Regions from separate parts of the Nocardioides sp. JS614 genome, predicted to be linked through region 2. Evidence: riboswitches for the same ligand, from Rfam matches in the RefSeq annotation. Region 2 holds a riboswitch; the other holds the start of a gene.
The links. Region 2 has a riboswitch for cyclic di-AMP ahead of NOCA_RS07700 (C40 family peptidase). Riboswitches for the same ligand answer to the same signal wherever they lie in the genome.
Positions count from the first base shown of each region.

Region 1: linked by a shared signal. The riboswitch ahead of NOCA_RS17310 (C40 family peptidase) and the one ahead of NOCA_RS07700 (C40 family peptidase) in region 2 are both predicted to bind cyclic di-AMP.

Region 1 covers NC_008699.1:3,316,612-3,332,220, forward strand. Annotated here, with positions in the region: gene NOCA_RS17255 (AMP-dependent synthetase/ligase) at 1-289, shown strand, start outside; gene cpaB (Flp pilus assembly protein CpaB) at 491-1,225, shown strand; gene NOCA_RS17265 (AAA family ATPase) at 1,232-2,419, shown strand; gene NOCA_RS17270 (CpaF family protein) at 2,424-3,899, shown strand; gene NOCA_RS17275 (type II secretion system F family protein) at 3,919-4,899, shown strand; gene NOCA_RS17280 (type II secretion system F family protein) at 4,901-5,815, shown strand; gene NOCA_RS17285 (sensor histidine kinase) at 5,815-7,422, shown strand; gene NOCA_RS17290 (response regulator transcription factor) at 7,419-8,057, shown strand; gene NOCA_RS17295 (Flp family type IVb pilin) at 8,264-8,467, shown strand; gene NOCA_RS17300 (M48 family metalloprotease) at 8,529-9,764, opposite strand; gene NOCA_RS17305 (hypothetical protein) at 9,761-10,984, opposite strand; gene NOCA_RS17310 (C40 family peptidase) at 11,049-12,032, opposite strand; cyclic di-AMP (ydaO/yuaA leader) riboswitch at 12,045-12,201, opposite strand; gene NOCA_RS17315 (hypothetical protein) at 12,393-12,602, opposite strand; gene NOCA_RS17320 (NYN domain-containing protein) at 12,680-13,957, opposite strand; gene NOCA_RS17325 (hypothetical protein) at 13,968-14,255, opposite strand; gene NOCA_RS17330 (DEDD exonuclease domain-containing protein) at 14,346-15,609, shown strand, end outside.
Region 2 covers NC_008699.1:1,305,998-1,321,606, reverse strand. Annotated here, with positions in the region: gene NOCA_RS27465 (hypothetical protein) at 1-1,020, opposite strand, end outside; gene NOCA_RS07710 (hypothetical protein) at 1,017-1,427, opposite strand; gene NOCA_RS26775 (hypothetical protein) at 1,585-2,220, shown strand; gene NOCA_RS07700 (C40 family peptidase) at 2,237-2,746, opposite strand; cyclic di-AMP (ydaO/yuaA leader) riboswitch at 2,752-2,899, opposite strand; gene NOCA_RS07695 (HAD-IIA family hydrolase) at 3,164-3,970, opposite strand; gene NOCA_RS07690 (HAMP domain-containing histidine kinase) at 4,004-5,218, opposite strand; gene NOCA_RS07685 (response regulator transcription factor) at 5,211-5,903, opposite strand; gene NOCA_RS07680 (S26 family signal peptidase) at 5,948-6,559, opposite strand; gene NOCA_RS07675 (hypothetical protein) at 6,788-7,309, opposite strand; gene ligD (non-homologous end-joining DNA ligase) at 7,467-8,381, opposite strand; gene NOCA_RS07665 (L,D-transpeptidase family protein) at 8,381-9,103, opposite strand; gene ligD (non-homologous end-joining DNA ligase) at 9,103-10,029, opposite strand; gene ku (non-homologous end joining protein Ku) at 10,123-11,118, shown strand; gene NOCA_RS07650 (VOC family protein) at 11,248-12,009, shown strand; gene NOCA_RS07645 (SDR family NAD(P)-dependent oxidoreductase) at 12,111-12,977, opposite strand; gene NOCA_RS07640 (TetR/AcrR family transcriptional regulator) at 13,057-13,647, shown strand; gene NOCA_RS07635 (alpha/beta fold hydrolase) at 13,697-14,584, shown strand; gene NOCA_RS07630 (hypothetical protein) at 14,722-14,919, opposite strand; gene NOCA_RS07625 (amidase) at 14,919-15,609, opposite strand, start outside.

The sequences.
Region 1 (15,609 bases), 2.0 Mb from region 2:
CGCGCTGGTCACGATCGACCGCGAGTCCTTCCCCGCCTGGGCCGAGGCGCATGGCAAGTCGGGCAGCATCGCCTCCCTCGTCGACGACCCGGACCTCCGGGCGGAGATCGCGGCGGCAGTCGAGGACGCCAACAAGGCCGTCTCGAAGGCCGAGTCGATCCGGAAGTTCACGATCCTCCCCGACGAGTGGACCGAGGAGGGCGGACAGCTGACCCCCAGCCTCAAGATCCGCCGCAACGTGGTGATGCGGGAGCTCAAGGACGACGTCGCCGCGCTCTACCTGAGCTGACAGGTAGGGGCGGCGAGGACATGACGTCGTGCTCATGGCGCGACGAAACGTGGCCGATTTCACGTCTCTCGGCCCGGAAGCCGCCTAGAGTGCCGAGACAGCGCCGGATTACCGGGGGGTAATCCGCCGCCGACGAGGCTGCGGCACGTCCGTGGTCGGGTGCAACCCGGTCACGGCCCTTGGAGTGGGGAGGGCACGACGATGGATCGACGACGGCTCCTGATCGTGGCCGCCGCGCTCGTGGCCGCCCTCGGCACCGTGCTGGTGGTGGTCTATGCCCGCGGCGCCGACCAGCGGGCGGAGGACCGGTTCGAGTCGGTCGACGTCCTGGTCGCGACCCAGCCGATCGCGGCGGGCGAGACCGTCGAGGCGGCCCGGGCGGCCGACAAGATCGGCACCCGCTCGGTGGCGCTGCGCGACCGGCTCGACGGCGCGCTCACCTCGCTCGACGGCCACGCCGGCCAGGTGGCGCTGGTCCCGATCCAGCCCGGGGAGCAGCTGCTCCCGGCCAAGCTCGGGTCGAGCTCCGAGGCGGCTGCCCCGCTGCCCATCCCGCCCGGCCAGATGGCCGTCTCGGTGAACCTGACCGACGCGGCCCGGGTGTCCGGGTTCCTCAACCCCGGCTCGGAGGTCGCCGTCTTCCTCAACGGCGTCGACCAGCAGACCGGCCAGACGTTCACCCGGCTGCTCCTGTCCCGGGTGACCGTCCTCGGCGTCGGGTCGACCGCGCCCGTGGCGACCACGACGACCGACGACACCGGCGCCCAGACCGTCGAGCAGCTGCCACGCACGCTGCTGACGATCGCGGTGGACCAGAAGCAGGCGCAGAAGGTGCTGTTCGCCTCCTCGAACGGCGAGCTGGCCTTCGCGCTGCTGAACCCCGACAGCAAGGTGTCGTCCGGCAAGGGCGTGACCGCGCAGAACCTCTTCCGGTGACCTGAGATGCCCGTCGTCGTCGAGCCGGATCCCGTGATCGCCGCGAGGCTGCTCTCGGCGCTGCCGCCCGGCGCGCACGGCGTCGACTCGACCGACCGGCTCCAGGCCTGGGTCGGCGAGCACACCGAGGAGTACGTCGTGGTGCTCGGTCCGCGCCTCGGCCTCGAGGACGCCCTGGCCGCCTGCGAGGCGCTCCGGATCAGCCGCCCGACCGTCAGCGTGGTCGTCGTCCGGGACCAGTCAGACACCCCGATCGATGCCGTGCTGCTCACCCGGGCGATCAAGGCGGGGGCGCGCGACGTCGTACCGCACGACGACCTCGAGGCGGTGGCGGCGGCCGTCGGCCGCGCCCATCAGCTCTACGTGGCACTGCGCGGCCCCGACGGCGTCAGCCACCAGGGCCGCATCGTCACGGTCTTCTCGCCCAAGGGCGGGGTCGGCAAGACCACGATGGCGGTCAACCTGGCGCTCGCCCTGTCCGACGGCGGTGCCCGCCAGGTCTGCCTGGTGGACCTCGACCTCGCGTTCGGCGACGTCGCGATCACCCTGCAGCTGTTCCCCTCGCACACCGTCGAGCACGCGATCGGGTCCGAGGACACGCTCGACGCCGCGATGCTCGGCGCGCTGCTGACCCGCCACCAGGGCGCGGTCATGGTGCTCGCGGCGCCCAGCCAGCCCGACGTGCGGGAACGGATCACCCCGGCCCTGGTCACCCGGGTGCTGACCACCCTGCGCGAGACCTTCGACTTCGTCGTGGTCGACACGGCCCCGGCGTTCGACGAGACCACGCTCGCCGCCCTGGACGAGACCGACGAGTGCGTGGTCGTCGCCACCCTCGACGTACCGACCCTGAAGAACGTGCGGGTCGGCCTCGAGACCCTCGAGATGCTCGGCATCGCCCGCGGTCACCGGCACCTGCTGCTCAACCGCGCCGACGACGCCGTCGGGCTCGGCCCGGACAAGGTCGAGGCGATCCTCGGCCTGGCGGTGGCCGCCCAGGTGGCGACGTCGATCGACATCGCGGCCTCGACCAACGCGGGCACCCCGATCGTCAGCGGCAAGCCGGACCATCCCTCCAGTACGGCGATCCGGGCGCTCGCCGCGCTGCTCGCGGGGGCCCCGGCCGCCCCCGACAGGCACCCGGCCCACCCGACACCGCCGACCCCGACCCGCCGGTTCCGGCTCAGGAGGTGACCCAGTGAGCCTCGCCGACCGCCTCGCCGCGGCGCGCGCCGACGCCGCCGCGGAGGCACCCTCCGTGGACCCCGCAGCCGCGCTCCAGAGCTCGGCCGACCCGGCAGCCACCGACCCGGGTTCGGCACCGGCAGCTCCCGCCACGGCGGCGCCCGAGCCCGCCGCGGAGGCCGCACTGGGCCGGCGCCAGGCGCTGGCCGGCCGGCGCGACCGGATCGAGGAGGTCAAGGGCAGCGTGCACGCCGAGCTCCTCCAACAGCTCGGCCCCCAGCTCTACGACGCGGAGATGGACCAGGACGAGCTCGACCAACGGGTCCGGGCGGTGCTCGCCGAGGTGCTCGGCGCCGAGGACCGGCCGTTGAGCCACAGCGACCGGGCCCGGGTCACCCAGGAGATCAGCGACGACATCCTCGGCTACGGGCCGATCGAGCCGTTCCTGCGCGAGCCCACGGTCTCCGAGGTGATGGTCAACGGCGCGCACAGCATCTGGATCGAGCGGGCCGGGCGGATCGAGCCCACGGCGGCGCACTTCGTCGACGAGTCGCACCTGCGCCGCGTGATCGACAAGATCGTGTCGCGCATCGGGCGCCGCGTCGATGAGTCGAGCCCGATGGTCGACGCGCGGCTGCCCGACGGGAGCCGGGTGAACGCGGTGATCCCGCCGCTGGCGATCGACGGCTCGGCGCTCACCATCCGCAAGTTCGCCACCACGCCGCTGACCGCCGAGGACCTGGTCACGTTCGGCACGCTGAGCGAGCCCGCGCGGGACTTCCTCGCCGCCTGCGTCCGCGGTCGGCTGAACGTGATCGTCTCGGGCAGCACCGGCGCCGGGAAGACGACGACGCTCAACGTGCTCTCGTCGTTCATCCCCTCCGACGAGCGGATCGTGACCATCGAGGACGCCGCGGAGCTCCAGCTCGAGCAGGAGCACGTGGTCCGCCTGGAGTCGCGGCCGCCGAACATCGAGGGCCGCGGCGGCGTGGACACCCGCGACCTGGTCCGCAACGCGCTGCGGATGCGGCCGGACCGGATCGTGGTCGGCGAGGTCCGCGACGCCTCCGCACTGGACATGCTGCAGGCGATGAACACCGGCCACGACGGCTCGATCTGCACGGTGCACTCGAACGGCCCGCGCGACACGCTCGCCCGGATCGAGACCATGGTGCTGATGGCCGGCATGGACCTGCCGGTGCGGGCGATCCGCGAGCAGATGGCCTCGGCGGTGGACCTGATCGTGCACCAGACCCGGTTCAAGGACGGGTCCCGCCGGGTCACCCACATCACCGAGGTCGAGCGGATGGAGGGCGACGTCGTCACCCTCCAGGACGTCTTCGTCTTCGACCAGTCCCCCGGCTTCGACGCCGAGGGCCGCTCGTTGGGTCAGCTGGTGGCCAGCGGCCTGCGCCCCAAGCTGCTCGAGAAGCTCGCGCACGCGAACGTCACCGTCGACCCCTCGCTGTTCGTGGCGGGCCTGCGATGAACACCCCGCGGAGTCCCGAATGAACTGGCTCCTGGTCAGCGGTGCGGTCGCGGTCGGCCTGGGGCTGCTCACCGCGCTGCTGCTGCTCGCCGGCCCCGCTCGGTCGGCGGAGCCGACGCCGGCGGAACGGGTGACGGCGTACGTCGGCGCGGCCGGCGACGGCGGCACGGCGATCCTGTCCGCCGGCCACCGCCCCGACGCGCTCGCCCAGGCGAGCGGTGCCGCCGCCCGGGTGCTGCGGAGCAACCGCGGGCTCGAGGACCGGATCCGGCACCGGCTCGAGGGAGCGGGCAGTCACCTCGAGTCCGCCGAATGGTTGCTGCTGCACACGGCGGTCTTCGTGCTCACCGGGCTGGTCGGGCTGCTGCTCGGCACCGGCAACGTGGTGCTGTTCGTGCTGTTCCTGGTCGTGGGCGCCGTCGGGCCGTGGCTCTACCTCGGCGTGCGCCGCGGACGGCGGCGCAAGGCGTTCAGCGCCGCCGTGCCGGAGACCCTGCAGCTGATGTCGGGGTCGCTCTCGGCGGGGCTGTCGCTCGCGCAGTCCGCCGAGACGGTCACCCGCGAAGGCGCCGACCCGGTCGCCGCGGAGTTCCGCCGGGCGCTCGTCGAGACCCGCCTCGGCGTGCCGCTGGAGGATGCGCTCGAGGGCGTCGCCGACCGGTTCGACAGCGCGGACCTGGCCTGGGCGGTGATGGCGATCCGGATCCAGCGCCAGGTGGGCGGCAACCTCGCGGAGCTGCTCGACACCGTCGCCGAGACGATGCGCGAGCGCGAGTACGTCCGGCGGCAGGTCGCGGCCCTGTCCGCCGAGGGCCGGCTCTCCGCCTGGGTGCTCGGCTCGCTGCCGGTGGCCTTCCTGACCTACCTCCTGCTGGTCAACCGCGAGTACGTGATGCCGCTGTTCGAGGACCCGCGCGGGATCGTGCTGCTCGCCGGGGCGGCGCTGTGGCTGGCGGTCGGGGCGTTCTGGATGAGTCGCCTGGTCCGGGTGGAGGTCTGAGATGCCGCTGCTCCTCGGTGCCCTGCTGCTCGCGGTCTCGGTCCTGCTGCTCGCCGCCGCCCTCGGGGAGGGCCGGGACGCCCGGGGCGTGGGCCGTTCGCTGGAGCTGGTCCGGGCCGCCTCGGCGTCGCCCGAGGTGGTGACCCGCGAGGCGGAGGTGCCGTTCGGCGAGCGGGTGCTCGACCCGCTCCGCGAGCGCACCCTGGGCCTCGGCCGCCGGCTCGCCGGCCACGAGGCCGCGGACCGGATCCGGCACCGGCTCGACCTGGCCGGGAACCCGCCCGGCTGGACCGTCGACCGCTACCTGACCGGGACGGTCCTGGGCGCGGCCCTGGGGCTGGTCGGTGCCGGCCTGCTCGGCCTGCTGCTGGAGCCGGCTACGCCGGTCCTCGTGCTGCTGCTCGCGGCCGGGCTCGTCCTCGGCTACTTCGGGCCGCGGTTGTACCTCTACCAGAAGAGCTACGACCGGTCCGAGCGGATCCGCCGGGCGCTGCCCGACGCGATCGACCTGCTCACGATCAGCGTCGAGGCCGGGCTCGGCTTCGACGCGGCCGTCCAGCAGGTCGCCCAGCACACCGAGGGGCCGCTCGCCGACGAGCTGTCCCGGGTGCTCCGGGAGATGCAGCTCGGGCAGAGCCGGTCGGCGGCGCTGCGCTCCCTGTCCGCCCGCACGACGGTGCCCGAGCTGCGCGGCTTCGTCGGCGCGATGGTGCAGGCCGACGCGCTCGGCATCCCGATCGCGCAGGTGCTGCGAGTCCAGTCCCGGGAGATCCGGGTCAAGCGCCGGCAGCACGCCGAGGAGCGCGCCCAGCAGGTGCCGGTGAAGATCACGGTCCCGCTGATCTTCTGCATCCTGCCGTGCCTGTTCGTGGTGGTGCTCGGGCCGGCGGTCCTCAACATCATGGACACGTTCTGATGGGCCGCGGCGACACGGCACGCGCACGCCGGGGCTGGCCCACGGTCCGGGTTGCGACCGGCGCCCGCCTGTGCGGCTTCCTGGCGCTGCTGGCGCCCGCCCTGTGGACCCGGGACACGACGGCGGTGCTGGCCCTGGTCGCCATCGGCGCGGCCTGGCTGCTCGGCGGGCTCGCCGAGCTCAACGCCGCCCTGCCGGCCTGGCTGACCACCGTGCTCGAGCCGCTCACGGTCGGGGTGGCGTGCGGCCTGGCCCTGCACACCTCGACCGCCGTGCTCGGCGCGCTCGCCATCGGCCCGGTGACCGCGGCCCTGCGGTCCGGAGCGGCCGGCGCCTCCCTCGCGATCGTCTCCGAGCTCGGCGCGCTGCTCGTGATCGCGGTCGGGTCGGGCCTGCCCGTCGAGGACGCCGAGGGTCTCGCGATCATGAGCTGGAGCGTGGTCGCGCTCGGCCTGGGCATGATCGCGACCTACCTGCACGCCGTGCTCCGGCGCGAGCCCGACCCGCTCGGGCCGTACCACGACGCCCAGGCCCTGATCCGGCAGCTGATCGACCTCTCCGACGAGTTCGGCACCGGGCTGGACCCCGCCGCCCTCGGCACCCGGCTGCTCGACGTCGTGCGGGACGAGCTGCCGGCCGAGGTGCTCACGGTCTACGTCGCGCCGATCCGGGACCTCTCCCCGCTCGTCACCTGGTCGCTGGGTCCTGGTCCCGAGAGCGATCCCCTCGAGGAGGTGGCGACCGCCTGCTGGTGGGCGGGAAGCCAGGTCGCCGACGGCCAGGGGTTCGCGTTCCCGCTCCACTCGGGTGGCTCGACCGTCGGGGTCGTGGCCGGGCAGCTGTCCGAGCGCGTCGACGCCGACGGCATCGGGCTCGACGACCGGATCCGCGCGCTGGGCGTGCGGCTCGCTGCGAGCGTCGTCCACCTCGACACCGCCCTGCTCTTCGAGGCACTGCGCGACCGGGCGACGGTGGGTGAGCGGCGGCGGCTGGCCCGCGAGATCCACGACGGCCTGGCCCAGGACATCGCCTCGCTCGGCTACCTCGTCGACGCCCTCGCCGCCGACCCCGGGACGCCCGCGCAGGCGGCCCGGATCGCCGGGCTCCGAGAACGGATCTCAGCGGTGGTGACCGAGGTGCGCGACTCCGTCGTCACCCTGCGCACCGGCGTCGGTGAGAGCGCCAGCCTGGGTGCGGCGCTGGGCGGTCTCGCCCGCCGGCTGACCGAGTCGTCGGGCGTTCCGGTGCACGTCACCCTGGACGAGCGGGAGACCCGGTTGCGACCCGAGGTCGAGGCGGAGCTGTTCCGGATCGCCCAGCAGGCGATGACCAACGCCGTCCAGCACGCCGCCGCCGGCTCGATCGACGTGCACTGCCGGGTGCGGCCGCCCGAGGCGGTGCTCACGGTCCGCGACGACGGCCGGGGGCTCGGACCGGCGCGCCCGGACTCGCAGGGCCTGGACATCATGCGCGAGCGGGCCGCGCTGATCGGCGGCCGGCTCGACGTCGACCGGCGACACCCGCACGGGACCAGCATCACGGTCCGGGTGCCGGCACCCACGACCACGCCGGTGGCCGCGACCCGAGAAGAGAGCGTGACCGCATGACCACCGTGCTCCTCGTCGACGACCACGAGCTGATCCGCAGCGGACTCGCGGCCGTCATCGACCTCGAGGACGACCTGACCGTCGTCGGGACGGCCGCGACGGTCGCCGCCGGCCTCGCCGCCATCGCGCAGCTGGCGCCCGACGTCGTCGTCGCCGACCTCCAGCTGCCCGACGGCACCGGCCTGGACATCGCCCGGGCGGTCCGCGGCGAGAACGACAGCACCGGTCTGGTGGTGCTCACCATGCATTCCGGCGACGACCAGATCTTCGCGGCGATGGAGGCCGGAGCGTCCGGGTTCGTCGGCAAGGAGGCCCCCGCCCAGGAGGTGGTCCGCACCATCCGGCACGCGGCCGTCTCGCCGCGCTCGTTCGTCTGCAGCGGCCTGGCCGAGGCCATGGTCCGCCGGGTGGGTGCCGGCACCGCCCGGCTCTCGGACCGCGAGCACGACGTGCTGCTGCTGCTCGCCGAGGGCCTCGGCACCGCCGCGATCGCCGAGCGGCTGTTCATGAGCGAATCGACGGCGAAGTCGCACCTGGGGCACATCTACCAGAAGCTCGGCGCCGCCAACCGCGCCCAGGCGCTGGTCACCGCGATGCGGATCGGGCTGCTCTCCAGCGTGCAGCCCGGGACCTAGGTCCCGGGACCTTGGTCCCGATCTTCCTGGCCCGACCGCACCCCGCGGACGATGTCCGATCGTCGCCCGTCTCTAGTCATTTGTGACTACCGACCCTGACGCGGTCGTCCGATCCGGATGGCCCGGGCCGCGACGCACGATGGCTCTCGAGGGGTGAGGGACTCCTCGGTCCTGTCTCGGGACCGATTGGGAGAGGGAGAACAACCATGCTGCAGTACCTGCAGATCCTGCTGGCCGGGCACCGCGCGAGGATGGACGAGCGCGGGGCCTCGGCCGTCGAATACGGCCTGCTGATCGGCGGCATCGCCGCTGTCATCGTCGTCCTGGTCTTCGCGCTTGGTGACCAGGTCAAGGAGCTGTTCACTGACACCTGCACGAGCGTCGAGGCGAAGACAACCGCACAGTGCTGACTTTGCACTAGAGCTGGGTGGCCGCGGACCGTGAGGTCCGCGGCCACTTTCGTGCTCAGGGCTACTCCCCCGCGAGCTGACGGGCGATGGCGATCCGGGTCAGCGTCGTGGGGTGCGAGCCGAACCACCACTGCGACCAGCCCGGGGGCGTGGGGTCGGCCAGCGAGTGCAGCGCGAGCTGGCGCTGGACGCCGATGAACGCGCCCGCGTCGTGGGTCGCCTCCAGGGCGTCGACGTCGGCGCGGGTCTCGATCTGCCGGCTGATCCCGTTCTCAACCGGGGTGGCCAGCACCGTGCCCAGCGCGACCAGCGCGAGCACCAGCGGCACCACGACCGGGTCGCCCATCACCAGGCCGCGGCGGCCGACGGCGCCGACGAGCAGCCCGAGCAGGCCGACGCCGAACACCGCCCCGGCCACCCCCAGCAGCGACCCGGTCAGCACGTCGTCGTGGCGGGCGTGCGCGAGCTCGTGGGCCACCACCGACAGCGCCTGGTCGCGCGGCACGTCCTCGACCAGGTTGTCGTAGAGCACCACCCGCCGGGTCCCGCCGAAGCCCGAGACGTAGGCGTTGAGGGTCGTCGTCCGCCGGGAGGCGTCCGCGACGAGCACGTCGTCGACCGGGACGTGCTCGCGGTCGGCGAGCGCGAGCACCTGGGTGCGCAGCGGACCCGCCTCGAGCGAGGTGAACGAGTTGAACAACGGCTCCACGACCACCGGGTAGACGAACGACCCGGCCAGCACCAGCACGCCCAGCACGCCGCCGGCCACCGCCGGCCAGGCGCAGCGCCAGCGGCGGGCGCACCCGACCAGGACCAGCAGCACGATCGAGGTCGCGACGATCCCGACCAGCTCGTTCTTGACCAGGTCCAGCGCGAACGCCGACCAGGCCTGGTGGCTCAGCCCACGGTCGAGCACCTCGCGGCGCAGCAGCACGGTGAACGGCAGGGTCAGCACCCGTCCGACCACCGCCAGCACGGCGACCGCCAGCACCACCCGGACCCACCACCAGCCGCGCAGCCGGGCGGCCAGCCGTCGGCCCCAGGGCCCGAAGCCGAGCGTGCAGGCCACCAGCACGGAGACCACCAGCGAGCTCCGGCTCCAGACCCGCGCCCACCGGGAGAAGTCCTCGGCCCGCTGGATCTCCGCGGTCGTGAAGACCGACCCGGCGTCCGCCGGCCCCGGCGTGCCGCCGGGCACCGGGTGCCACGGCACCAGCACGACGGCGAGCGCGACGAACGCCAGGGCGCCCAGCACGGCGACGATCAGCGCGACGCGGCGCTCGGGCGGGGTGCTCACCCCGCCGATTCTGACAGGGCCAGGTCGGACAGCTCGTCGCGCCACTGCTGGGTGAGCTCGCGCAGGCTGATGCCGAACGCCGACTCCAGCGCCGCCCCGACCGGCCGCCCCTCGTCGACGGCCCGGTAGAAGCCCACGAGGGCCTGCTGGCCGCCCTCCCGGGCCAGCAGCCGGCAGGCGAGCCAGGCGCTCTCGTACGTCGCCCCCAGGTGCGTGGCCCGGGTGCCGAACTCGGCCGCCCCCGGCAGGGCGCGTGGTGGACCGTTCCGCCGGACCTCCGCGATCACCTGGGCGGCCAACCGCGACACCGGCAGGCCGACGTCGCGCAGCGCGACGTAGTCGGCGAAACCCTCCAGCAGCCACAGCGGCATCTGACTGGTCCAGGCACCGGTCGCGACGTGGGTCGCCTCGTGGCTCATCACGACCTGCGCGCCCGTGGGCCGCAGCCCGCCGAAGACGTCGGGGTTGACGAAGACGTGGACCGGCGCGTCCGGCGCCAGGGAGCCGTCGGCCGACGTGGTGACCGCCGCGATCTGGTCGTAGGTGCCGGGATCGGCGTCCAGGACCCGGTCGAGCGCGGTGACCGACGCGGGGACCTCGACGACCAGGCCGCGGTCCCAGTGCGGCAGGACACGGCGTACGACGAGCACCGCGGCGCGCGCCCGCCGGGCGTAGCTGCCGGCCTCGGCGGCGGAGCCGTCGACCAGCACCAGGGTGCGTGCGCTGCGGCGCACCTGGAGCGGGCCGGCGAGCCACAACGGCGAGACCCGGTCGCCGCCGCCGAAGCCGGTCAGCGCGACCCGGTCACCGTCCTCACGCAGGTGCACCAGCAGCTCCGCCCGGGCCGGCGACCGGTCGAAGCCGTCGAACCGCCAGGTGGCATCGACCGCGGCGGTCCAGTCCCCGTCCGGCCCGAGCGCGCCCTCGGCGTCGACGTAGCGCAGGCTGAAGTCGCTGACACCGATCCGCTCCGCGTTGCCGACCGCGGCGGCGAGCAGGTCGGCGGCGGCCGGGTCGTCGGCGGGCGCGAGCGCGCGAGCCGCGTCACGGTCCCCGTCGTGGACCGCGCGCACGAAGTCCGCAAGCGTCTGGGCGGCCAGCCCCGGCGAGACGCTCTGCGTGACAGGTGCCGGCGTGGGCGCGACGTAGGTGTCGTCGTCGGTCACCCACCAGGCGACCAGGCCGCTCGCGAGGAGCAGGCACAGCGAAAGGCCGGCCACCCACCAGCGTGGGTGACCGGCCTGTCTGCCGTGCTCGGGGGTCTCGCTCACCTAGCGGCCGGGGTCAGCCGGGGCGGACCGCACCGGAGTAGGGCATCGAGAAGACGCTGGAGACGACGACCCCGGTGCTGGGGTTGGCCGCGTGGACGATCATGCCGTTGCCGATGTAGATGCCGACGTGGCTGATCGGGCTGTAGTAGAAGACCAGGTCGCCCGGCTGCAGGTCGCTCGACGCGATGTGCGGGCCCGAGCCGTACTGGGCGCTCGAGGAGTGCGGGAGCGCGACGCCGGCCTGCGCCCAGGCCATCATCGTGAGGCCGGAGCAGTCGAACGCGTTCGGTCCCGCGGCGCCGTACACGTAGGCGTCGCCGACCTGTGCCAGCGCGTACTGGACGGCGGCGGCGGCGCGGCCGGAGACCGGGACGTCGGAGGGGACCCGCAGGCTGCCGCGCGAGAGGATGTCCTCGCGCTCCTGGGCCTTGAGGTCGGAGAGCAGCGACTCGGCCGCCTCGAGATTCTTGTCGATGGTCGCCTTCTCGGCGGCCAGCTTCTTCTCCAGCGCCGCGACGTCGCCCGCGCGCTTCTCGGTGGCGTCGCTGCGGATGCCGAGGGCCTTGAGCTCGGTGGCGTAGTCGTCGAAGAGCTGCGACTGGAGGTCGTTGAACGCCGACATCGTCGAGAGCTGGGAGAGGAAGGCCTCGGGATCGTCGGAGACGACGACCTGGCCGACCGCGCTGAGGTTCTGCCCCTCGTACTGCCGGACGACGGAGTCCTGGACCTGCTGGCGGACCACGTCGAGACGGTCGTCCTGGCGCTCCTGGTCGGCGCGCAGCGAACCCAGGTCACGCTGCAGCTCCTTGAGCTCCAGCTTGGCGTCGTTGTACCGCTCCGAGGCCTGCTCGGCCTCGAGGTAGAGCCGGTCGACCCGCGCCTGGACGTCGTCGATGTCGGGCTCAGCCGAGGCCGGCGAGGAGGGCATGAAGCCGACAGCGGCGATGAGCGCGAAGCCGGTCAGGAGGGTGATCAGTCGGTTCCGGCCGTTCTGCACGAGCGGGCGCTCTCCTTGTACGTCGTACGCCTACCGGGTGAGCTGACGGGTTCGGGCACGACATTTGCCCTACGCCTCGAGAGGCGATTCACCCCAGGTGGCCCGAACCACCGATGGTTCCCCGGCTCCCGGGCCGGTGAACCGGTCCGAGACTCAGCGCGGCGACCGCGCGGATCCGAGTGATCCACTTCCACGGCCACCTGAGCGTCACACGTTAACGGCGGCGTCCAGCGGCGTCCAAGTTACCGGGCATGTCTCGGTGAATTTCTTGTCACGCCAGCCGGATCTTTACCCGAGATGGACCACAGAAGTCACGCCAGTCACAAGAGTCACAGAAGTCACAGCCTGGCCGCGTCGGGCTCACGCCGACTCCACCACCGGTGGGCCGTCGACGGGCTGGACGAGCCGCAGGGGCGGGACCAGGCCGCCGCGGGCCAGGACGTCGAGGGCGCGCCGGCCGTCGTCGTCGAAGGTGAGCTCGGGAGGCGGCCCGAGCAGCACGGTCACCACGCAGTCGTGGCAGTGCAGACCCCGCACCGTGCAGGTCTCGCAGTCGATTCGCGTCGTCATGTCAGGAACGGTCGCAGGGACCACCGACAGCGGCGCCGGGGAGCGCCACCTCCCGGCGTGTCGCGCGGACCAGGTGACTACCGGGTCAGGACCTCGACGAGCGCCTCGGACGAGATCACCCGGGCGCCACTGCGGGCGACGTCCTCGGCGACCGCCCGGTCACCGGTGACGACGACCACCACCCGGCCCTCGGGCTCGACGGCCACCAGGTCGCGGAGCACGTCGTCGGCGATCACCCCGCGCGGGCTGAAGAGCACCTTGACGCCCCGTGGCGTGTGCACCAGGGGACGGTGGTCGGTGTCCGCCGCGTCGAACACCACGGTCGTCTCTGCCCGGGTCCGGGCGACCAGGGGGGCGAGCGCGGTGACCAGGCGGTTGCGCTGCGCCTCGAGGGGTGTCGTCGGCCAGGCGGTCTTGGTCACGTTGTAGCCGTCGATGAGGAGCCGGGCCCGGGGCATCGCGAGGTACTGCTCGAGCAGCGCGGCGCTGGAGGTCCCGAGCGCGCCCGCCGCGCTCGGCTCCCGGGTCCCCGCCGCGGCCACGTCGGCCTCCACGCGGTCCCCGGGCGCCCCGGCGACCGGCGGCAGGGCCAGCTCGCGGCGCAGGCCCGCGGCCGCGTCGATCACGGTGTCGAGGAGCATCCGCGCGCGCAACGTGGCGTCGTCGCGCTCCGAGCGGGCGTCGCGCCGGCCCCGGGCGGCCTCCGCCTCGAGCCGCTCCAGCTGCCCGCGCAGCCGCCGGTTGTCCTTCTCCAGCACCGCACACCGCTCCGCAGCCAGGGCCTCCGCGGCCTGCTGCGCCTGGCCGGCCTCGTCGGCCGCCGCGCGCGCCTCGCGCTCGGCGGCCCGGGTGTCCCCGAGCTTGCGCCGCAACGCTGCGTTCTCGGTCTTGTACTCGCCGATCTCAGATCGGTGTGCGGCCCGCAGGTCGCGCAGCGTCTGCTCGGCGTCGGCGAGCCGGCCGCGCAGTCGCTCGAGCTCATGGTCGTCGGGGTCCGGCCGAGCGGGAGCGGAGCGCTCGGACATGCGTCGTACGGCGTCCTCCAGCTCGGTCTCCCACCCCTCGGCCCGGGTCAGCCACCGGTGCGCGGCCACCGCGGCCGCGTCGTCCTCGGCCGGGGCGGGCCGGGCGGCGACCTGGGTGCCGACCCGGGCCCGGAAGTCGTCGTCCGCTAGCGCCCCCGCGATCGCGGTCCCGCCCAGGCGCGCGCGGCGGGTCGGGGCGAAGCCCGCCACCCGGCGTACGGCGGCGGGCAGCCGGGGCACGTCCGGCAGCGCCTCCGCGGTCATCGCGACGACGCGAGCGCGGACAGGCTCCGGCAGCTCGGCGAGCGAGCGCAGCACGGGCTCGGTCACGGCCGGCCCGTCAGCTCGGCCCGGAGTCCGCGCCCGCCGGCTCCTCGACCGGGTGCCGCGACACCACCTCGATCGCGTCGGAGCGGCCGCACCAGCGACAGGTCACCGACTCCACCGCCTCGTCGCGGACCTCGGTCTGCTCGACGTCGTGGTCGCCGGCGAGGTCGAAGTGCCAGAACTCGGTGGTTCGCCGGGTGCGGGTGACGTCGAAGCGAGTGAGGTTGCCACAGCCGGAGCAGCGCCAGCGGTGACCGGCGTCGGGGATGTCGGGGGTCATCGCGCTCCTCTCCTGGCTCACGGGTTCTCGTACCGCTCGGGAGCACAGCCTATGCCCCGCACCCCGCGCGTCTCCCCGGGATTGTCGGTGCCCCGATCTAGCGTCACGTGCATGAGCAGCCGTGTCGGAGAGGCCGGCTCCCGCTGGGAGTCGCAGCGCAGCTTCGACGAGCTCGGCCGCCCGCTGCGCGACATCACCTTCTGCGTGGTCGACCTGGAGACCACCGGTGGCTCGGCCGAGGGCGGCGCGATGATCACCGAGATCGGCGCCGTCAAGGTGCGCGGCGGCGAGGTCCTCGGCGAGTTCCAGACGCTGGTCAACCCGCGCACCGAGATCCCGGCGTTCATCGCCGTCCTCACCGGCATCAGCAACTCGATGGTCGCCGACGCGCCCCCGGTCGAGGCCGCCCTCCCGGCGTTCCTGGAGTTCGCCGCCGGCAGCGTCCTGGTCGCCCACAACGCGCCCTTCGACGTCGGCTTCCTGCGCTACTTCGCCGAGCAGCAGGGCCGGCCGTGGCCCGGCTTCGAGGTGGTCGACACCGCCCGCCTCGCGCGGCGGGTGGTCAGCCGCGACGACGCCCCCAACTGCAAGCTGTCCTCCCTGGCGAAGGCGTTCGGCTCCACGACCACGCCCAACCACCGCGCGCTGTCCGACGCCCGGGCGACCGTCGACGTGCTGCACGGGCTGATGGAGCGGCTCGGCGGCGTCGGCGTGCACACGCTCGAGGAGCTCCAGACCTTCTCCTCCCGGGTCAGCTCCGCCCAGCGGCGCAAGCGGCACCTGGCCGAGGGTCTCCCCCACGCCCCGGGTGTGTACCTGTTCCGCGACGAGCAGGCCCAGGTGCTCTACGTCGGCACCTCCCGCGACCTGCGCACCCGCGTCCGGTCCTACTTCACCGCCTCCGAGACCCGGTCCCGGATGGGCGAGATGGTCGGCATCGCCACCGTGGTCGACGCCATCGAGTGCGCCACCGCGCTCGAGGCCGAGGTCCGCGAGCTTCGGCTGATCGCCGAGCACAAGCCGAAGTACAACCGGCGCTCGCGCAACCCCTCGAAGGTCCACTTCATCAAGCTCACCCGGGAGCCCTGGCCGCGGCTCTCGCTGGTGCGCCGGGTGCTCGACGACGACGCCGACTACCTCGGTCCGTTCTCGTCGAAGAAGACGGCCGAGAAGTGCCTGGCCGCGCTGCACGAGACGTTCCCCGTCCGGCAGTGCACCGACCGGCTGCCCGGCGACCCGGCCGCCGCCGGACGCGCGCCGTGCGTGCTGGCCGAGATGGGCCGCTGCCTGGCCCCGTGCGACGGCAGCGTCGACCACGCGACGTACGCCGCCGTCGTCCACCAGCTGCGCGACACGCTGCTGCGCCGCCCCGACG
Region 2 (15,609 bases):
CACCCCCGCACGCGAGGTGGCGCCGATGCCGCGGACGCCGCCGGCCGTGGTCCCGGGGGCGGTGACGATGGGGCCGGCGACCCCGCCGCGGATGCCACCGGCCGCGAGGCCGGTGCCGAGCGGTCCGCCGCCGAGGCCGCCCGTGGCGGCGCCGGCCAGGCCGAGACCGAGGCCGCCGGGGCTGCCCACCGGTACGGCGCCGCCGAGGGCTCCGACGGGCGTCGGGCCGGGGACGTCGACGGCGCTGCCGCCCTGGGGCGCGCCGACGTCACCCGGTGCGGGCGGCGGCACGCCGTGGGTGCCGTGGGTGCCGTGGGTGCCGGGATGGTGGTGGCCGGAGCCGTCACCGGACCCGCCGGGCGGCCGGGTCGACGACGGGCCGTCGCCCCGGGGCCCGCTCCCGCCACCCGCCGGGACCGGGTGCGGCACGGCGCCGCCGGACCCCGCCCCCGACCCGCCGGAGGTGTCCGAGCCGGAGCCGGACGGCTCGGGGTCGGGCACCTTGTGGATGTCCTTCATCGTCGCGGTGGACGCGGCGAACACCCGGTCCAGGTGGTCGGCGCGGGCCTGGGCCCGGGCCTCCTGGTCGGCGTAGGCGAGGTCGTAGTCGCGTTGTGCCTGCCGCGCGGCGGCCTCCCTGGCGATGTCCTCGTCGGTGCGTGGACCCGGGCCCGCGACGTACGGCGCGGGCGCGGTCAGCGGCTGGTGCCGCAGCTGCTCCTGCTCGGCCCGCGCGGCGCCGATCGCCTCGGCCGCCGCCTGGAGCGCCGTACTGCCCCGGACCAGGTCGTCGGCCCGCCGGACCATGCCCTGGCTGGACCGCTGGAACGCGGCGTCGATCGCGGGCCCGGTCCGGCCGCCGATCTCTCGTCTGACCTCCGGCGAGGCGCCGTCGAGGGCGGCCGCGATGTCGTGCAGGATGCCGACGCACCGGACCCACTCCCGCGCGCTCGAGGTCACCGCGTCCTCGTGGGCGCCGGCCAGCGCCCGGTCCAGCCGCGCGCGCTGCGGGCCGCTCACCCGCCCACCCCGTCCGCGGGCCGCGTGGCTCCCGAGGTGGGCAGCGCGCAGGCGTCGTTCGTGGCGAAGCTGGTCGCCGCGACGCACGCGGTCGCCTGCTCGATCCGACGCAGGTCGGCTGCGCCCTGGGTGTCGGTGTCGCCCATCCGCGCCTGGTGGGCGCCGAGCTCGTCGCGGTAGCCGCGCAGGCCGGCCACCATCTCCAGGACCGCCTCGGCGACGTGCCGCTGGGCGAGGGAGGCGTGCCGGCCGAGGATCGCCCCCTGGGCGGACCCGCCGAACACGTCGCCGATGGGCGAGGGTTCGGCGGCCTCGAGCGCCGTGGCGCGGGACGCGAGCATCCCGCGCACCTCCTCGATCAGGTCGTCCGGAAGCCCGAGCGTCCCGAGCATGTCCACGGCGTGCATCTGCGTCGACCTTCCCCCGATGGAAGCGTGTCCGTCGACGGCCGCTTGCCCGCAACCCGGACGGCCCAAACCTGTCGGCTCACCCGGTTTGCCGACCGGGCGGCGTGGTTAGGCTCAGGCCCACGGGACACATCCGCACCCAGCTCGGGAGGACGACGTGCGCTCCTCGGTCCCCGCGGCCGCCGTGGTCGCGGTCCTGACGCTGGGCACCGCCTGCTCCGGCGGCGACCCGAGCGGCGCCGCACCCCCGGACCCGTCGCCCGGCGGCGCGAGCAGCAGCGCCGCCGGCTCCCCCGGTGCCACCGGTCCGGCCGACCCCACCGACGGCCCCGACAGCACCGCCTCCGCCGCGCCGACGGTGGCGCCCGCGACGGGGCCGCAGCTCTCGATGCCACACGCCCGGCTGCGGATCCCGAAGGGCTGGTTCGTCGGCGACCAGCTGGTCACCACCCAGAAGGACGGGCAGGACCCCGGCTCGACGTCGCTGCTGTCGCTCGGCGAGACCCCGGCGTTCGGCTCGACCGCCGGCCCGACCGAGCTCGGCCGGAACTCGTTGAAGGTCTCGCGCCGCATCTACCCGATGACACCGAAGCAGCTCCCCAACGCCGTCCTCGACGGCGTGGAGATGTACCACCTCGAGGGCCGGGCCCAGCCGCTGAACTGGCAGTCGGAGTACGGCGTGATCATCGACGACCGCATCATCGTGCTGCGGTTCCAGCTCTACGCCCGGATCCCGCCGGCCGAGCGACAGCGGATCGTCGACTCGGTGCTGGCGACCTTCGAGTGGAAGTGAGCCGGCGGCTCGGGTCTCAGCGGTAGCGCAGGGTGCCGGCGAACCACCGGTCGGTCCACAGCTTGTCGGTGCGCACGCGGGTGCCGGAGTACGGCGAGTGCAGCACCCAGCGGTGCCCGTGGTTGAAGCCGGCGTACACGCCGACGTGGTAGACGCCGCCGCCGTCGTAGAAGAAGATCAGGTCGCCGCGACGCATCGCGCCGCGCTTGATCCGCTTCGCGAAGTGGGCCTGGGCGGAGGACGTCCGGGGCAGGTGTTTGAAGCCGGCCTTGCGGTAGCTGAAGAAGGTCAGCCCGGAGCAGTCGAACGCGTGCGGGCCGGCGGCTCCGGACCGGTAGGGGTCGCCCTTCTGGTTGACCGCGATGCTGATCGCGTGGCCGATCTTGCGAGCCGTGGCCTGGCGAGCGGTCCGGTGCTTGGTCTCCCGGGCCGCGGTCGCGCCGTGTGCGTCAGGGACGGCGGGCGCCGTGGTCAGCAGGCCGACGACGAGGGCGGCGCTCGCGAGCGCGCGCAGGATGAGTGTCATGTGCGTGGTTCCTTCCCACGCCTGTGAGGTGAGCTGTCGGGTTCGGGCGTGGAAGGTGCCCGGCCACCGGCTGGTGGCTTCACCCCGAGTGGTCCGCGCGGACGACGAAGGTGGTTCCCCCACTCCTGCCCCGGATGTCGGCGACCGGTCGCGGACGGGCAGGACTCGGCGTACCCGCGGCCGGTGGTGCGTGGTGCAAACGGTCGAGGACGGTAGCCACAGACCCCGCCGGATCACGACCCGACGGACGGCCTCGGCCGTGGCGCGGGCCACACTCCCCGCCTGGATCCGCCGGCCCGTTGGACGAACGTCACACCCCGACGCGGCCCGCGTAGCCGCGGGGCCGGGATGCGGACTCGCGCGAGCTTCATCGGCCGGCCGATGAAACCGGAAGACCGGCCGGCGCAGCCGCAGGCCTCAGCCGGCGTCGGGGCGTGGGTCGACGAGCTCGAGGAGGTCGGCCACGGAGTCGACCACCCGGGTCGGCCGGTAGGGGAAGGTCGAGACCTGCTCGGGGCGGGTGGAGCCGGTGGTCACCAAGATGGTGCGCAGCCCCGCCTCCAGGCCGCTGATGATGTCGGTGTCCATCCGGTCCCCGACCATCACGGTCGTCTCGGAGTGTGCCTCGAGCCGGTTCAGCGCGCTGCGCATCATCAGCGGGTTGGGCTTGCCGATGAAGTACGGCCGCCGCCCGGTCGCGGTGCTGATCAACGCCGCGACCGAGCCGGTGGCCGGCAGCATCCCCTGCTGGCTCGGCCCGCTGGCGTCGGGGTTGGTGGCGATGAAGCGGGCCCCGGCAGCGACCAGCCGGATCGCCCGCGTGATCGCCTCGAAGGAGTACGTGCGGGTCTCCCCCAGCACGACGTAGTCCGGGTCGCGGTCGGTCATCACGTAGCCGATGTCGTGCAGCGCCGTGGTCAGGCCCGCCTCGCCGACGACGTACGCCGTGCCGCGCGGGCGCTGGTCGTCGAGGAACTGCGCGGTCGCCAGCGCGGAGGTCCAGATCGCCTCCTCGGGCACGTCGATGCCGCTGCCGAGCAGCCGGGCGCGCAGGTCACGCGGGGTGAAGATGGAGTTGTTGGTCAGCACCAGGAACCGGCGCTGCGAGGCCTTGAGCGCCTCGATGAACTCCTGGGCGCCCGGGATCGGCACCTCCTCGTGCACGAGCACGCCGTCCATGTCGGTCAGCCAGGTCTCCACGGGGCGAGTCGTCATGGCCGCCATTCTTGCCCAGGCCCCGACCCAGCGTCCTAGGAGTCAGCGACGGGGCAGCAGGACCTCGATGCCCTCGGCGGGATGCGACCCGGTCACCCGCCCGCCGAGCGCCTCGACCACGGAGGTGACCTGCGCGACCCGGTCCACGGGCTCGGCGCCGTGGTGGTCCTCCCGTCCGCGGCCCTCGCACTCGACGTGGATGCGCAGGTGGCCGGCCTCCTCGCCGTGGAAGACGATGCGCACCGGGCCGCTCCCGCGGCGGACGACGTCGGCCAGCAGCAGGTCGGTGACGTGCTCGACCGGGCCGGGTGTGTAGGTCAGCGAGAGCTCTCCCTCGGCGGCAGCGGTCAGCGACCGGGTGCGCACCCCGAGCCGGTCGGCCCACCGCTGCGCCAGCTGGGTCGCGAGGTCGACCAGCGGCAGCTCGGAGCCCGCCACCAGGCTGCCCCGCCGGGTCAGCTCGACCAGCTCGCCGGCGACCGCGCCGACCTCCTCGACCGCGGCCAGGCTGCGCGCCGCCGACTCCTGCACGTCGGCCGGCACGTCGTCGCGCAGCGTGAGGTCCTCCAGCTCGAGCCGCAGCCCGGTCAGCGGGGTGCGCAGCACGTGCGAGGCGTGCTCGGCGAAGTCGCGCTCGCGGTGCACCCGGTCCTCGAGCTGGTGCGCGCTGGCCCGCAGGGCGTTCGAGATCGCCCGCGCCTCGGGGATCCGGGTGCGCGGCAGCTCGAGGTCGAACCGGCCGCGGCCGAGGGCCGCGGCCGCGACGGCCAGCCGCTGGAACGGCGAGGAGAGCGCGGAGGCGATCAGGAAGCCGGCGATGCCGGCGACCACCGCGATCAGGACGAACAGCGCCGCGATCGACCCGGTGTCGCGCCCGACGATGTCACTGGCCACCTGCGGCGACTGGCTCACCGTGACCCGGGCTCCACGGACCGCGAGGACCGCGGCGAGGTCGTCCTGGGGGTCGTCGGTTCCGGTGTAGTCGGGGCCGCGGACCACGACCGCCGGGCCGTTCTCGGGGTCGTACTCGAGGCGGCGGTCCGGGCTGACCAGCGTCGTCAGGAACCGGTCGTCGATCGCCCCACCGGCCGCCTCCCGGTCGTCGATGATCGCACCGATCAGCTCGACCTCCTGGCGCAGGTGGCCGGCCTCCTGCTCCTGGATCAGGTCGCGCAGCACGAACGTCCGCACCGCGCCGGCGCCGAGGAGCAGGACGATGGTGAGGACGACGAAGGCGATCGTCAGGCGTTCACGCATCTGGGGTGCCGCCCTCGAGGCGGAACCCCACACCTCGAACGGCCACCACCCTGTCGGTCACGCCGACGCTCTCGAGCTTCTGGCGCAGCCGTCCGATGGTGACGTCGAGCGTCTTCGTCGAGCCGTACCAGTTCTCGTCCCACACGTCGGCCATCAGCCGGCCGCGCGAGACGACCTTGTCCCGGTTGGCGGCGAGGATGTTCAACACCTCGAACTCCTTGCCGGTGAGCGGGACCTCCTCGTCGCCGGCGTAGACCCGCCGGGCGTCCACGTCGATGCGCAGCCCGTCGGGCTTCGCGCCCTCGGCCGTGGCCGAGCCGGAGGAGGTACGGCGCAACAGGGCGCGCACGCGCGCCTGCAGCTCGGCCAGGCCGAACGGCTTGGCCAGGTAGTCGTCGGCCCCGTAGTCGAGCCCGACCACCCGGTCCAGCTCGCCCGCCCGGGCGGTGACGATCATGATCGCGCCCTCGAACCCCGCCTCCCGGGCCCGGCGGCACACCTCGAGGCCGTCGATGTCCGGGAGCCCGAGGTCGAGGATCACGACCTCGGGTGCGGTCGCCATGGTGTCCAGGGCCTTCTGGCCGCTGTCCACCCACGAGACGTCGTAACCTTCGCGCTCCAGCGTTCGGACGAGGGGGAACGCGATGTCCTCCTCGTCCTCGACCACCAGAACTCGTTGCGCCATGGGAGCGAGCATAGGGCCCGCGGCACCCGGCCCGAGGGCGGTACTCAACGTTCGCTCCCCTCGGTCGCGCGGGTGGCCGCACCGGGGACCGGCGCTTCCGGCTGGTCGGGGGCGTCGTGGCCGGTGGCCGCCACCCCCCGGCGGCGGCGGATCTCACTGGTGATCAGCAGCACCAGCAGCACCGCGGAGCCGGCCATCAGCAGGCGTGAGATCGGGTGGAAGATCACCAGGTAGCCGTAGCCGACCCACGGGAGCGTGTAGACGACCCGGGGCAGGGTCGGCTCCTTCGGGTGCAGCACCCACGGGTCGCGGACCGCCTCGGCGTCGCCCCGGGTGCGGATCCCGTCGGTCCCGATGCTGACGATCCGGTGCGTGACGAGCCCGTCGACGCCAGCGCCGGCGGGCGGCCGGAACGTGATCACGTCGCCGACCCGCAGGTCACCGACCGGGACCGCGCGCTCGAAGACGACCGACCCCTGTGAGATGCCGCCCGCGGCTCCGGAGTCCATGGAGTCGCCGGACATCACGTAGCGCTCCAGGCCGAGCCCGATCGGCAGCAGGACCAGGATCGAGACGGGCGCGACGATGACCACGAGCGCGAGCAGGCGCCCCCACGGCGTCGACGCCGGGCGGTGCGGGGAGGTCGTGATCTCCATGGGCGGATTTCTCCGAGATGTGGTCGGGGAGGACGGCCCGTCCGGCGCTCCCCCCCAACAGCGCCGGACAGGCTTCCCTCCGGGACGGTCGGGCCGCTCGGCGCTCCCCCCAGGCGCGCCGGACGACTCGTCCAGGTTCCGGGTCGGACGGCGACCGTCCGCGCGCCCCCCAGGTGCGCGGGCGGCCGACGTCGTCCCCGATGGTCGATCAGTGCCGGTCGGCCCTCCTCAGCCGAAGGATCCGGACGATCCAGAGGTCGAGTTCACCCACGTGTACGACGCCGACGCCGGGTCGCCCTGATTGGCGAACGGGGCGTCGTCCGGCAGGGACACCGTGAACGTGAACGTGCTGGACCCGTGGGACTCGACGGTGCCCACGTCCTGCGCGATGTCGCTCATGGCGGCGAAGTCGCCGTCGTACAAGGTTCGGCCGTCCTGGTCGATGACCAGGCGCAGCTCCCCGTCCGCGAACGGCGAGGGGTCTCCCGTCTCCTGGAAGGAGAGCCTCGACGGCGTGCCACCGGAGTTGCGGATGGTCACGCTGCGAGACACAGACTCACCGGGCTCGATCCTGCTGATCGTGAGGGTCGCGCCCTGGTGGTCGTCGGCCAGCAGCCGGATCCCGGAGGCTCCTTCGCCGGCACTCGTCCAGGGGACCCCCATCAACATGGCCAGCAAGCCGGCGCCGACGACGCTGCCCACAGGAAGAATGAGCTTCCTGGCCGTGGCGGCAGCTGTCGTGGTGGTCATGTCATCCCCTGGTGCTCCAGTGCTACACCGCCAAGGTAGGCAGGCCCGGTCCACACCCGATGAACACGATCTCCACGGAAGATCCACCGTTCGGTAACAGAAGGCGCCACCGTCCCGCACCGCCTCTGACCTGCGCAGATGCGATCCGGGGCAGCACTCAGCGGGGGCCGGCGAACAGGTCGCCGTGCTCCTGGACGCGCTCGAGCACCTCGTCGAAGCGGAACTGGCGCAGCGCCATCGGGTCCTGGGCGCCCGCCTCGACCTCGGCCCAGGCGAGCGGCGTCGCGACCGTGGGCAGCTCTCGCCCCCGCAGGGAGTACGGCGAGACGGTGGTCTTCGAGCCGGCGTTCTGCGACCAGTCCAGGAACACCTTCCCCGCGCGCCGGGCCTTGGTCATGGTCGCGGTCACCAGCGCCGGGTGCTCCCCCTGGAGCTCCTCGGCGACCGCCTTGGCCAGCGCCGAGGAGTCCTCGGACGGCACCCGCTCCGGCAGGTCGGCGTACAGGTGCAGGCCCTTGCTGCCGCTGGTGACCGGCTTGGCCGCCAGCCCGCGCTCGGCGAGCCGGTCGCGCACCATCAGGGCGACCCGGCAGCACTCGTGCAGGCCGGCCGGCTCCCCCGGGTCGAGGTCGACGACGACCCGGTCCGCGCCCCGCGGGCGGCCGCTGCGGTCGACGGTCCACTGGTGCACGTGCAGCTCGAGGGCCGCGAGGTTGACCAGCCAGGTGAGGGTCGCCAGGTCCTCGATGATCGGGAAGACCAAGGTATCGGAGCTGGACTGGGCGCGGCTGCCGGTCGTGGGGACCTCGGCGGTCCGCACCCACGACGGGGTGCCGGCTGGGGCGTTCTTCTCGAAGAAGCTGCCCTCGTGCACGCCGTGCGGCCATCGGATCCGGGTGACGCAGCGCCCCGCGAGGTGCGGCAGCAGCGTCGGCGCGACCTGGGCGTAGTAGTTGAGGACCTCCCCCTTCGTGGTGCCGGTGCGGGGGTAGAGCACCTTGTACAGGTTGCTGATGGTGAGGGTCCGGCCGTCCACCTGGACCCGGACCTCCTCCTTCTCGGGCTGCGCCATCAGCGGCCGATCGCGATCACGGGCTTCCGGTCCGGGTCGAGGCGGTCCATCAGCGACTTGATGAACCAGCGCGGTGCGCTCACGCAGCCGGCCGTCGCGCCCGAGCCGTTGACGTGCAAGAAGATCCCGGACCCGCGGTGGCGGACCTGGCGGCCGTTGAAACCGGTGACGATCGACCACTCGTACTGGACGGGGTAGTCGGAGAGCCGCTCGGAGGAGTTCGGGTCGCCGGCCGGCAGCCACCAGCGGAAGCCGCCCTGGCGCTTGTTGCGGTACCGGTTGTAGTGGTCCGACGCGTTGTCCTGCACCCAGAAGTCGCCCTTCCGGATCTTGCGGTAGTCGAGGTCCCAGCCCGGCCGCGCGCGGTGCGTGCCGAACGCCGAGGGCAGGTCGTAGGTGCCCAGCGGAGTCGTGCCGGTGCCCTGCCTGCGGTGCCGGCCGACGACCAGCCCGCCGTACCCGATCCGGCCGTCGGTGGCCCGCATCCGCTTCTGCCAGCCCTCGCCGGTCCGCACCCACCAGGTCACCCGGGCCCGGTAGCCCCGGGTGTGGTTGACGGTGACGACCTGGGTGGTGCCCGGGCGCAGGCGGACGTCGACGCCGTCGAGGCGGACGTGGTCGCGCGCCGCCTGCGCCGGAGGCGGCGCGACGAGCACGGTCGCGGCCAGCGCGACCGCGAGAACGAAGGGCGTGCCGACGGACATCAGGAGTGAACGGGCCATCAGGTGGAGCACAGGTCCTCCGGGGTGAGGTCGGAGCGAACCCCCTGGAACGAGGGCTGGCGCAGGCGCTGGTACCCACGACCGTGGGTGTCGATGTCCACGACCAGGACCGGCTCCAGCCAGCGGGTGCCCTGCGCGTCGGCGCGCGGCACCTCGTCGGCGAACGGGCTGGCGGGGCGGCCGAGCCGGGCCACCAGCTCGGCCAGCGCACGCCCCTGCTTCGGCCCGATCCCGCTGCCCACCCGGCCACGGTAGAGCAGCCCGTCGGCGGTCGGCTCCCCCACGAGCAGCGAGGCGAGCCGGTCGGCGGTGCCCTCCTGGGGGCGCCACCCGCCCACCACGTAGGAGACCCGGTGCCGGTGCGCGAACTTCAGCCAGTGCGGCGAACGCTCGCCGAAGGCGTAGCGGGAGCTGCGGCGCTTGCTGACGATGCCCTCGAAGCCCTGCTGGAGGGTGGCCTCGAACAGCATCGGCCCGTCGTCGTAGGAGCCCGGCACCTGCCAGGTGCCGTCCAGGCCGAGGCCGGCGAGCAGCTCCCGGCGTACGTCGAGCGGCTCGCCGGTCAGGTCGCGACCGTCGATCCGGAGCACGTCGAAGACCATGTAGGTCGCGGGCACCTCCCGCGAGAGCCGGGCCGCCGTGGCCGCCTTGCGCACGTGCATCCGGTCCTGGAGGGTGCGGAAGTCCGGCAGCCCGCGCTCGTTGAGCGCGATGATCTCGCCATCCACGAGCAGGTCGCGATCACCCAGCGGGCTGGTCGCGAGCTCGGGCCAGGCGATCGTGATCGCGTTCTCGTTGCGGCTGGTCATCCGCAGCGCGCCGTCGCGCACCTCGGTCAGCGCGCGGACCCCGTCCCACTTCACCTCGTGCGCCCAGGCCTCCCCCGTCGGGACCTGCCGACCATGGGTGGCGAGCATCGGGCGCATGGACTCCATCCTGCCGGACCGTCGACTGCGCACCGATGACTGCGGGTGTTCACATGAGTCACACTGGGCACCACCCCTTGGAGGAGGATGCGGATGCGTGCGATCTGGAAGGGCGCGGTGTCGTTCGGGCTCGTCAGCGTGCCCGTGAAGCTGTACGCCGCGACGGAGTCCCACGACGTCTCGTTCCGGCAGGTGCATGCCAAGGACGGCGGGCGGATCAAGTACCAGCGGGTGTGCTCGCTGGACGGCGAGGAGGTCGCCTACGCCGACATCGCCAAGGGCTACGAGACCGAGGACGGCGAGATGGTGGTCCTCACCGACGACGACATGGCCGAGCTGCCGTCGACGTCGTCGCGCGAGATCGCGGTCGAGAAGTTCGTGCCGTCCGAGCAGATCGACCCGATGCTGTTCGAGAAGTCCTACTACCTCGAGCCGGAGAAGTCCGGCGCCAAGCCCTACGCGCTGCTGCGCCAGGCGCTGCTCGACGCCGACCGGATGGCGGTCGTCACGGTCGCGCTCCGCCAGCGCACCACGGTCGGCGTGCTGCGGGTGAAGGACGCCGACAACGGACAGGTGATCGTGCTGCAGACCATGATGTGGCCCGACGAGATCCGCACCCCGGACTTCGTGGTGGACGCCGGCGAGGTCAAGCCGGCCGAGGTCAAGATGGCGAACATGCTGGTCGAGACGCTGGCCGGGGACTTCGACCCGGCGGAGTTCGAGGACGACTATGCCGAGGCGGTCGAGGCGCTGGTGAAGGCCAAGGTCGAGGGCGGCGAGGTCAAGCGCACACCGACGTCGACCAAGTCCTCCGGCGAGGTCGTCGACCTGCTCGCCGCGCTGCAGCGCTCGGTGGACGCCGCGAAGTCCGCCCGCGGCGAGGAGACCGCGGCCGGTCCCCGGGACGACTCCGAGGAGGAGGCCGAGGACCAGACCGAGCCCACGAAGAAGACCGCCGCCAAGAAGTCGGCGGCAAAGAGGGCACCCGCGAAGAAGACCGCCGCCAAGAAGTCGGCGGCCACGAAGGCCGCCACGAAGGCACCCGCCAAGAAGGCCGCCAAGAAGGCACCGGCCCGCAAGGCCAGCTGACCTGGAGCCGGCTGTCCGCAGGGGACACCGATGCGTTCCATCACGTTCGTCGAGCGGGCCGATGAGAACGCCGGCCCGGCCCGGTCGGACTCGTGAGCACCCGCCCGCCACGACCATGAGGAGCCCACGATGAGCAACGTCCCCGGAGCACCGACCTGGATCGAGCTGTTCGCGGCCGACACCGACACCGCCCGCACCTTCTACGGCGAGCTGTTCGGCTGGACGGTCCAAGGCAGCGGCCCGGAGTACGGCGGCTACGCGCAGTTCCTGCGCGACGGCGCGCCCGTCGCCGGGCTGATGCGCAACGAGGTGGGCCTGCCCGACACGTGGTCGGTGTACCTGCGCAGCACCGACGTCGCGGCCACGGTCGCCTCGGCCCGGCAGCACGGCGGCCAGGTCGTCGTCGAGCCGATGCAGGTGGGCGACCTCGGCCACATGGCGGTCGTCGCCGACCCCTCCGGGGCCGCGGTCGGCGTCTGGCAGCCGCTGGCGTTCGAGGGCACCGCCGTCCGCGCCGAGGTGGGCGCGCCGTCCTGGTTCGAGCTGCACACGACCGACTACCCGGCGGCGGTCGCCTTCTACCGCGACGTGTTCGGCTGGTCCACACACCAGATGAGCGACACCCCGGAGTTCCGGTACACGACGCTCGGCAGGGACGACGACGCGCTCGCCGGCATCATGGACGCCACCGGACACTTCGACGGGGCGCCGTCGACCTGGGTGTTCTACGTGCAGGTCGCGGACGCCGACGCCACCGTCGCCCGCGCCGTCGAGCTCGGCGGCAGCCTGCTCCCGGACAGCGGCCCGCACGACACGCCGTACGGCCGGCTGGCCGTGCTCGCCGACCCGGCCGGGGTGCAGCTCAGCGTCGTGGGCCCGAACCGGGGGTGAGCGCCCGGCCCCCTTCTTGCTGTAACGCCCGGTTACCGGTCCTACCGACCGTGCTGCAGCACGGTGGGAGGAAGGGGTAACACGGCGTTACAGCAGTCGCGTCAGTCGCCGCGGGCGGCCTTGGAGTCGGGGAACACCGCGTCGAAGCGGTGGTAGAGCCAGTCGCTGAGGCGGGGCGCGAGGATGTTGAGCAGCTCGCCCACGTCCCCGGCGCGGGTGTTCAGCGTCACCGGCCGGTCCTCCAGCGCGCGCAGCACCCGCGCGGCGGCCTGCTCGGGGCTGGCGCCGCGCCCGGCGTACGCCTCGGTCGGCGCGGACATCGCGGTACGCACCAGCGAGAACCGGATGTTGGTGAAGGTGACCCCGTCGCCGTACGTCTCCCGACCCGCGATCCGGCTCCACGTGTCGAGCGCGGTCTTCGAGGCGAGGTAGGCGCTGAACTTCGGTGCCTTCATCTGCACGCCCCAGCTGAGCACGTTGACGACGTGTCCGAAGCCCTGCTCGCGCATCGCCGGCAGGAGGCCCATCGTGAGGCGCACGGGTCCGAAGTAGTTGATCGCCATCGTGCGCTCGAAGTCGTGGAACCGGTCCTGGGTGAGGTCCAGTGACCGCCGGATCGACCGGCCGGCGTTGTTGACCAGGTAGTCGACGACGCCGTGCTCGGCCAGCACCTGCGCGACCAGCGCGTCGACGGCGTCGCCGTCGGTCAGGTCGCAGGGGTACGCCGAGGCCCGGCCGCCGGCCTCCTCGATCTCCTGCCGGACCCGCTCGAGCTCCTCGGCGCGGCGCGCCACGAGGAGGACGGTCGCTCCGGCCCGGGCCACCTCGCGGGCGGTCGCCTCCCCGATCCCGGAGGACGCCCCGGTGACCAGCACGGTGCGCCCGGCGAGCGGGCTGGCCGGGTCGTGGACGAGTCGGCGCAGCGCCCGGGCGGCGCGCGCCCGCGGCGTGGCGAGCAGCAGTCCCATGGGCCAGGACCGTAGCGGAGCCGGACGCACGAGGCGCGCGGGCGTTGACACGTCCGAACGGTCGTGCTTTTCTTGGGTCATGAGCAAGGGCACCGAGACCCGTGCCGCGATCCTCGACGAGGCGGCCGACCTGGCCTCCCGCGTGGGCCTGGGCGGGCTGACGATCGGCACCCTGGCCACCCAGACCGGGCTGTCCAAGAGCGGCCTGTTCGGCCACTTCTCCTCCAAGGAGACGCTGCAGATCGGCGTCCTGGGCCGCGCCCGGGAGCGCTTCGTCGACCGGGTGCTGCGGCCCACCGTCGCCACCCCCCGCGGAGAGCAGCGGGTCCGCGCGCTCTTCGAGCACTGGCTGGCCTGGCAGCAGGGCGGCCTCGCCGGTGGCTGCCTGTTCGTCGACGCCGTGAGCGAGTTCGACGACCAGGACGGCCCGGTCCGCGAGGAGCTGCTCCGCTCGGAGCGTGACAAGGCCGAGTCCGTGATGACGATCGTGGCCACGGCGGTCGCCGAGGGCGACTTCGCCGCCGACCTCGACCTCGAGCAGTTCGCCTTCGAGCTCGAAGGGATCATGCTCACCCACCACCACAGCTGCCGGATGCTGCGCGTCCCCGACGCCACCGACCGCGCCCGCACCGCCTTCGAGCGGCTCGTCGAGTCGGCCCGCCCGCGCTGACCCCACCGCCCCGGACCCACCACCGCCCCATCCCCCGAGAGGAACCGCCATGGCATCGTCAGGCGCTCAGAAACGCACGATCGTTCGTTCTATTATCCGGATTGGCTTCGGGCTGCTCGACCGGGTGGCGCCGGGGCTCGGCGCCCGGCTCGTGATCCGGATCTGGTTCCGGATCCCGCGCGGCATGCCGCTGGTCGCGCCGACCGGCGCCCCGTTCGAGGTGCGCTGGCAGGGCCGCACCCTGCGCGGTCAGGTCTGGGGCGAGGGTCCGCCGGTCTACCTGGTGCACGGCTGGGGCGGCAACGGCGACCAGATGCGGCACTTCGTCGAGCCGCTGGTCGCCGCCGGGCACCGGGTCGTGGCGTACGACGGGCCCTCCCACGGCCGCTCGGACGCGGGCCGGCACGGTCCGGAGACGACCGACGCGGTCGAGCTCGCCCAGGCCCTGGACGCCGTGGTCGCGGAGTTCGGCCCGGCGCGGGCGGTCGTGGCCCACTCGCTCGGCACGCTCTCCCTGCTCCTCGCCCTGCGGGACGGCTGGTTCACCGCCGAACGGGTGGTGCTCGTCGCGCCCGTGGACGGCGTCCCGGGGTTCACGGCGTACTTCCGCCGGCTCCTCGGCTTCGGCGACCGGGTCCAGCGGCACACCGAGCGGCTGGTCGAGGAGCGGACGGGCTACCGCCCCGACGAGCTCCAGACGCTGCTGCTCGCCGAGCGTCCGGGCCTGCCCGAGGCGCTGGTCGTGCAGGACCGCGACGACCGCAGCGTCGGCACCGGTCTCGCCCGCGAGCTCGCCGCCGGCTGGCCGGGCGCGACGTACCTGGAGACCCGCGGCCTGGGCCACAGCCGGGTGCTGGCCGATCCTGACGTCGTCGCGAGCGTGGTGCGGTTCGTGGCCGACGAGGTGGCCGATGCCCGTGACGAGCTCGCCTCCTGAGCCGCCCCTGGGCTCAGCGCCGGTTCCGGTTTCCCCGGTTCACCGGGGAAGTTGGAACTTCTGGCCCGAAACTTCGGCCCAACAGTTCCGGTTTCCCCGGTTCACCGGGGAAACCGACCAAGGGCACGCCGCTCGCCTCAGGTGGTCTCCCAGCAGAACAGCCGGGCGGCGACGAGGGTGACCACAACCGCGAACGCCGCGAGGATGCCCATCGGGGCAGGGCCGCGGCCGAGGATGCCGAAGAACTCGCCCTCGCCGACCTGGAGCCTGACGCCGTCGACCGCCCGCAGCTCGCCGTACGTCATGGTGAGGTCGGCGACCGCGATCGCCGGCATCAGGCGGGGTCGCCCGCGAGCAGCGGCCACGGCCGGGCGGCCTCGAGCTGCGCGGAGAGGGAGAACAAGGTCGCCTCGTCGTCGGTACGGCCGACCAGCTGCACGGCGACCGGGAGGCCGTCCGCAGCGAGGCCGCAGGGCACCGACGCAGCCGGGTTGCCGGCCACGTTCCAGAGCGCGGCGTAGGCGATCGAGGGCATCGCCCGCAGCGAGGCGCGCACGGTGCCGACGCCGTCGAGGCGGCCGACGCGGGGCGGCCGGTGCGCGATCGCCGGGGTGAGCAGCACGTCGACGTCCTCGAAGACCCGGTTCGCCTTGGCGGCGACCTGCTCGGTCGTGCGGAGCGCGCGGTCGATGACCTTGGGCGTCACCCAGGACCCGAGCCGGTAGGTCTCGCGGGTGCGGCGCTCGAGCCGCTCGAAGTGCTCGACCTGGTCGGCCTCGGTGCGGATGCCGGCGAAGAACTGCGGCACGAACGCGGCCGTCGGGTCCGGGTAGCGCGGGTCGACCTCCCGGACGTCGTGGCCCAGGTCGGTCAGCAGCCGGGCGGTGTCCTCGACCGCGCGGACGTGCACCGGGTCGGGGCGCACGCCCAGGGTCACCGGCTTGACCGACCAGCCGATCCGCAGCCGCCCCGGCTCGCGGCCGGCGGCCGCCACGAACGGCTCGTCGCCGCCGGCGGTGTAGAGG